Regions from separate parts of the Peribacillus muralis genome, predicted to be linked through region 1. Evidence: riboswitches for the same ligand, from Rfam matches in the RefSeq annotation. Region 1 holds a riboswitch; the other holds the start of a gene.
What was found. Region 1 has a riboswitch for thiamine pyrophosphate ahead of thiC (phosphomethylpyrimidine synthase ThiC). Riboswitches for the same ligand answer to the same signal wherever they lie in the genome.

Region 1 (3,421 bases):
TGAAGAGGAGTACTTATGAAAATTGGATTGGTAAGGCATTTTAAGGTGTCACATGAATTCCCGACCGGGAGATCTGTGTCGGGGGATGACATGAAGCAGTGGTTTCTCGATTACGATGCTGCGGATATCATTTATGGATCGACTCCATTAGGTAAGACGGAATGGGAGGAATGCTATTGCAGTGATATGCCGAGGGCAGTCAAGACTGCGGAACATATTTATCCTGGCACGATTCACTTTATGGAGGAGCTGCGGGAAATCCCTTCCCCGCCCCTGAAAGGGAAGGTGAAGCTGCCCTTCATCCTTTGGGCCATCTGGATTCGCTGCTGCTCAGTCATGAACAAGCAAACAAGAATGGAAATTAAGATTGCAAAGCGGAGAATCAATAAAGTATTGGACGAGATATTTGCAAAGGGGGAAAGAGATATCTTGATCGTGTGTCATGCCGCACTTATGGTCTATTTAAGGAAAGAGCTGATAAGGCGGGGGTTTGGAGGTCCGAAATTCAAGCTTGCGAGCAATGGAAGGCTATATATTTTCGAAAGGTGATGAAGTATCTCCGCAAGATGATGGATTAAAGAAAGGTCCAGTCATTTTCCGAATAGTTATTCATTTTCCCATGGTTGTAGTTTATTATTGTACTAATGTAATTTTAACGAATTCCATAATGGGGAAAGAGGTTGGATGATTTGGTTAAGGCAGTATTTTTTGATTTGGATGATACGTTACTTTGGGATCAGAAAAGTGTGAAAGAGGCTTTTGTCGCCACATGTGAAGCGGCTAGTGAGAAATATGATTTACATGTCGGCGAGTTTGAGGAAGCTGTCCGAAAGGAAGCACGTGAGCTTTACTCTTCTTACGATACATATGCATTTACGCAGATGATCGGAATCAACCCTTTTGAAGGATTATGGGGTGATTTTAACGACGATCATGACGAATTCAGGAAGATGGCGGAAATTGTACCGGCTTACCGAAATGAAGCTTGGACGAGGGGCTTGAAGGCCTTGGGAATCGATGACCCTGAATTCGGGCTTGAGCTGGCAGAGCGTTTTCCTGCCGAAAGGCGTAAGAAACCGTTTATCTACGAAGAGTCCTTCCAAGTACTGGATGAATTGAAAGGGAAGTACAAATTGCTTTTGCTGACGAACGGCTCTCCAGAACTGCAAAATACGAAGCTTGAAATTACACCTGAACTGGTTCCATATTTTGATAGGATCGTCATTTCAGGAGCGTTCGGGTGCGGTAAACCGGATGCGTCCATTTTTGAGCATGCTTTGGAAATCATGGATTTGGATAAAGATGAAGTATTGATGGTCGGAGATAATTTAATGACCGATATCCTCGGGGCATCAAGAGTGGGTATAAAGTCGGTCTGGATAAACCGCGAGGATAAGGAACGGACTGAGGTGCATCCAACCTATGAAATCAGGCATTTGGCGGAGTTATTCCCCATTCTTGCGAGCTTGGAGGATTGAATTTTTGATCTCGATTGCATAATGAAGCATGGTGCTGATGCTGGAAATATTAGGACTTTGAAATGATTTACAGAATGAAACGGGTGAGATATAGTTACCCTGTATTCGATTATATTGTTCAGACTAGGGGTGTCCAATAAACGTTGGGCTGAGAGAGAAGCGCGTTAAAGCTTCTTAACCCTCAGGACCTGATCTGGTTCATACCAGCGTGGGGAAGTTAGAATCTACTAAGCATTGACGATTAAGTTGGTCAGTCCTGTAGTCATACTAACGTTAGCCAGGTCTTAAATTGGAGATCTGGCTTTTTCGTGCGAAAAATGGATTGGATTTTGTCCTTTTTAAATCAATTGAAAAGGAGAAATGAAATCATGATGGGTAATTCAGTAAACGATTTGAACGTTTCGATTATGTCCAGTTTTGCAGGAAGTAAAAAGGTGTATGTAGAGGGATCTAGACTTGATATTAAAGTTCCTATGCGCGAAATTAAGCTAAGTCCGACTACCGGGACCTTCGGTGAGGAGGAGAATCCGCCTTTACGGGTTTATGACACGAGCGGCCCCTATACGGATACAGGATATCCGGTGGATATTCATAAAGGACTCGACCCGATTAGACGCAGCTGGGTCCTGGAGCGTGAAGACGTTGAGGCATATGAAGGACGGGAAATAAAACCCGAGGATAACGGATACAAAAAAACAGGGTCAAAGTCCAATGCGGATATCTTTCCGGGATTGAAAAGGAAACCGTTACGGGCGAGGGAGGGTAGAAATGTAACCCAGCTTCATTATGCACGAAAAGGACTGATCACCCCTGAAATGGAGTTCATTTCAATTAGGGAAAATGTCGATCCCGAGTTCGTGAGAGAAGAGGTAGCGAGCGGAAGGGCGATCATTCCGGCAAATATTAACCATCCTGAAAGTGAGCCGATGATCATCGGGCGTAATTTTCACGTGAAAATAAATGCGAATATTGGAAACTCGGCCGTCAGTTCATCGATTGAAGCCGAGGTGGAGAAAATGACTTGGGCTACACGGTGGGGAGCAGACAACATCATGGACCTTTCCACAGGTAAGAATATCCATACGACACGGGAATGGATAATCAGGAATTCCCCTGTGCCAGTTGGAACGGTCCCGATTTATCAAGCTTTGGAAAAAGTGAATGGAATTGCAGAAGATTTAAATTGGGAGGTCTTTCGGGACACGTTAATCGAGCAGGCTGAGCAGGGTGTCGATTACTTCACGATACATGCTGGTGTGCTTTTGCGGTATATCCCCCTCACAGCAAAGCGGGTTACGGGAATCGTATCCAGGGGAGGGTCGATCATGGCTCAATGGTGTCTGGCCCATCACACAGAAAGCTTCCTCTATACCCATTTTGAAGAGATTTGTAAAATCATGAAGACATATGATATTTCTTTCTCATTAGGAGACGGGCTTCGTCCCGGATCGATTGCAGATGCGAATGATGAAGCACAATTCGCAGAATTGGAAACATTGGGCGAGTTGACGAAGCTTGCTTGGAAGCATGATGTTCAAGTCATGGTGGAAGGTCCTGGACATGTGCCGATGCATTTGATCAAGGAAAACATGGATAAGCAGCTGGAAGTGTGTCAAGAAGCCCCATTCTATACTTTAGGACCTTTGACAACAGACATAGCTCCTGGCTACGATCACATTACTTCGGCGATTGGTGCGGCGATGATTGGCTGGTTTGGAACGGCCATGCTCTGTTACGTAACACCGAAAGAGCATCTCGGCCTTCCGAACAAGGAAGATGTTCGAATCGGTGTCATTACCTACAAAATTGCCGCTCACGCAGCTGATCTTGCAAAAGGCCATCCGCATGCACGAAAACGTGATGATGCCCTCTCCAAGGCTAGATTCGAATTTCGGTGGAGAGATCAATTCAACCTTTCCCTCGACCCTGAAAGAGCTGTCGAA
Region 2 (3,421 bases), 2.2 Mb from region 1:
AAGATCCTTGACACCAGTCTTGGTTATTATATCAATCCGCTAGTCAGCGTCCTCTTGGGTGTAGTCGTCTTAAAAGAAAAATTGAGCGGAGCGCAAATCATGTCGTTCATGCTTGCCGGAATCGGAGTCCTGATCCTTGGGATTCACTTCGGCACCATTCCTTGGGTTTCCCTTGTATTGGCGATGACCTTTGGGTTGTACGGCTTGGCAAAAAAAATGATCAAGGCCGAATCGGCAATCGGGCTGACGCTCGAAACGATGATGGTAACGCCTCTCGCCCTTGGTTACCTCATATACTTGTCGACCCAGTCGGACATGCAATTCTTCACAAATGGGAGCACAGGATTGCTGTTAGTGGGCGGCGGGGTCGTAACGGCTTTACCTCTTTTATATTTTGCGAAAGGGGCAGAAAAGATCCCGCTCTCGATGCTTGGGATTTTTCAGTATATCGCTCCGACCTTATCCTTGCTGATCGGTGTATTCGTCTATCATGAAAGCTTTACGAAAGCACATCTTTTAGCCTTTTTGTTCATCTGGTCAGCCTTGGCTGTTTATACGCTCTCCATTACGAAATGGGGGCAGGCAAGCGCCCGCAGGTTCAAAAGCAAAAGGGATATTGGTGCGTGAATAAGAAAGATGCTTGGTGGATCTATCCTCCAAGCATTTTTTTATAGTGGCGAATGCATTTGCATCAGGAAAGGTGTATCTTCGAGCCTATTTCCGTAACGATCAAATCAGGGAGACTTGCCAGACAGGGAATGCTTTGGGCGCGGCCGGGATATGGTTGGATTATGCCATAATAATAGGAGCTATCCAGGCTAACGATATGGTTTGTCAGGTATGCCGAAATAGTGGCATTCGATTTTCGATTATCGTTTAGCTCATCAATGATTCCTTTGGAATTGGTAATGCCGATCCCATGCCCAAAAAAGAGATTCTTTCCTAATAATATCGCATTTTCACCTTGCCATTCAGGCGTTTTTTCATCATGTTCCGGGTTTTTGAAATATAAGCAGTCCCCCGGTATATAATCCGTGCCACGGTGGACGAGCAGGATCATATTCGTTGGGGGATGCCAATCATAAAGAACTAGGTCGGAAAAAAGGTAATCAAACTGCCTCGGACCGATTACATCCATAATGGCTCTTAAGAATGTGACGACTATTGCAGTCCCGCATTCGAAAGCATATTGCCTTCCATTTTGGAAAATGTCGGCAATCGCAAGATGGGGACGAATCCCTGGCTGGAGGGTGAAGGTGCCATCCTTTGCAAGGCGCCAGTATTGTGGATTGGTTTCCGATTCCTCGAGTGTTGCAAATTCTGCACCGCTTTTATCTAATGAAATGGCTGCCTCCATGACTCGAAGCCTCAACTGAATTTCGAAATTAAGCTCTTCCAAGCTCCCGTATTCAAAAACGGTCGCATATCCCGCCAGCAATTGGAGCAGTTCCATCGCTTTGGCAGATGGTATACCTGGCTGGATTTGACTGACATCTAACCATTTGTGATTAATCTTGATCATGATCATATCCACCTTTTGCTTATGAGTTATAAATCTGGTACATGGAAATGTGTGTGCAGGTCATACTCATTATATGATTACCTGCAAGGAAGTGACTATTTGAACGAGGAAAGGTGCCAGTAGTGAAGCCTGATTCGGAAATGAGGCCGCAAGGTGAATTTTTTAGCGGAAGCAAATTAGTTTTCCCTTTTCTCCATGAATTGATATAATGATAGAGAAAAGTCCATAGTGCGAGAAATGTAGGGGAGCCAGTATTGCTGGCTGAGATTGCGTCCTTTAGACGCTGACTCTTTGAACCTGATCTGGATGGTGCCAGCGGAGGGAACATATTATGACAGATTTTCCGTTTTGTATGTTAACGTCCGAACTCATTTTCGGGCGTTTTTTGTTTTTTTATGATGATTTGAAAAATGCCCCTGGCGCCCTTAATATTCCTGCATGTGGATCTTATATGATGAGTAGGAGGATACCCGCTTGAATAAATTTTTGCCATTGCTGACTTCGTTGTTCCTTTTAGCTGGATGTGGCGCCGGCGGAACGAACGAAAAAGATGAAGCAACAAAAAAGGAAGACAATGAAGGATTGAAAAAAGTATCGGTCGTGCTCGATTGGACACCGAATACAAACCATACAGGATTGTATGTAGCGAAGGAAAAGGGGTATTTTAAAGAACAAGGATTGGATGTGGAAATCATCATGCCAGGTGAAGCCGGAGCGGACAAGCTTGTGGCCTCCGGGAAATCCGAATTTGGCGTAAGCTACCAGGAGGCCATTACCCAGGCCCGCGTACAGGGTGTGCCGATTGTTTCACTGGCTGCCGTCATCCAGCATAATACCTCTGGATTCGCATCTCCTGCGGCAAAAAACATTAAATCACCAAAGGATTTCGAAGGGAAAACCTATGGTGGCTGGGGGTCGCCGGTAGAAAAGGCCATCATGAATTCACTCATGAAAAAAGAAAATGCGGATGTAAATAAAGTCGATATCGTCAATACAGGGGATGCTGATTTTTTCACTTCAGTTAAAAGGGATGTAGACTTCGCCTGGATTTATTATGGATGGACGGGTGTCGAGGCCGAGCTGAGGAATGAAAAGCTGAATATGGTTTACTTGACCGATTACTCGGATAAGCTCGATTACTATACACCTGTCTTGACAACAAACGAAAAGCTGATCAAAGAAGATCCAGAAACCGTTAAGGCATTCGTCCATGCAGCTTCTAAAGGGTATCAGTTTGCAATCGATGATCCCGATACGGCAGCGGACATTTTAATGAAGGCCGCCCCGGACCTGGATGCGAAACTAGTAAGGAAGAGCCAGGCGTGGCTTGCAGATAAATATCAGGATGATGCTCCGCGCTGGGGTGAACAGAAGCTTGACATATGGAAGAATTACAGTGATTGGATGAGAGAAAATAAGCTTCTTGAAGGTGAGTTCAAACCTGAAGAGGCGTTTACCAATGAGTTTCTACCAAATTAGGAGGAAGAAAAATGGCCAGTTCTTTAATTAGCATACAAATCATCCCTAAAGGTGAAAATGTCATTCCTTTAGTTGATGAAGCAATCAAGATCATAGATGAGTCAGGTGTCAAATACGAGGTTCACCCGCTAGAAACGACCATGGAGGGTGAGCTTGCCCAGCTATTTGCGGTGATAGAAAAAATGAATGAAAGAATGATTGAATTAGGTTCGCCGAACGTCATTTCCCAAGTCAAAATATTGTACCAGCCGAGCGGGATCACGATGGATACGTTGACGGAGAAGTATCGGGCATGATCGGAAGGAGAATTTGGAAGAAGGGGGCTCCCTTCTTTCTTTTAGTATTGCTGCTGATTGCATGGGAGTCAGCCACAGCGATATTGAAAATAGAAAAATGGCTGCTTCCTTCCCCATCTGCCAT

Region 2: another riboswitch for thiamine pyrophosphate. It lies ahead of ABE28_RS17195 (ABC transporter substrate-binding protein); the one in region 1 lies ahead of thiC (phosphomethylpyrimidine synthase ThiC).

The regions. Positions count from the first base shown of each region.
Region 1 covers NZ_CP017080.1:786,819-790,239, forward strand. The annotation lists gene ABE28_RS03800 (histidine phosphatase family protein) at 16-549, shown strand; gene ABE28_RS03805 (HAD family hydrolase) at 690-1,478, shown strand; TPP riboswitch at 1,594-1,710, shown strand; gene thiC (phosphomethylpyrimidine synthase ThiC) at 1,847-3,421, shown strand, end outside.
Region 2 covers NZ_CP017080.1:3,535,207-3,538,627, reverse strand. The annotation lists gene rarD (EamA family transporter RarD) at 1-627, shown strand, start outside; gene ABE28_RS17200 (hypothetical protein) at 692-1,522, opposite strand; TPP riboswitch at 1,754-1,863, shown strand; gene ABE28_RS17195 (ABC transporter substrate-binding protein) at 1,997-3,001, shown strand; gene ABE28_RS17190 (thiamine-binding protein) at 3,013-3,297, shown strand; gene ABE28_RS17185 (ABC transporter permease) at 3,294-3,421, shown strand, end outside.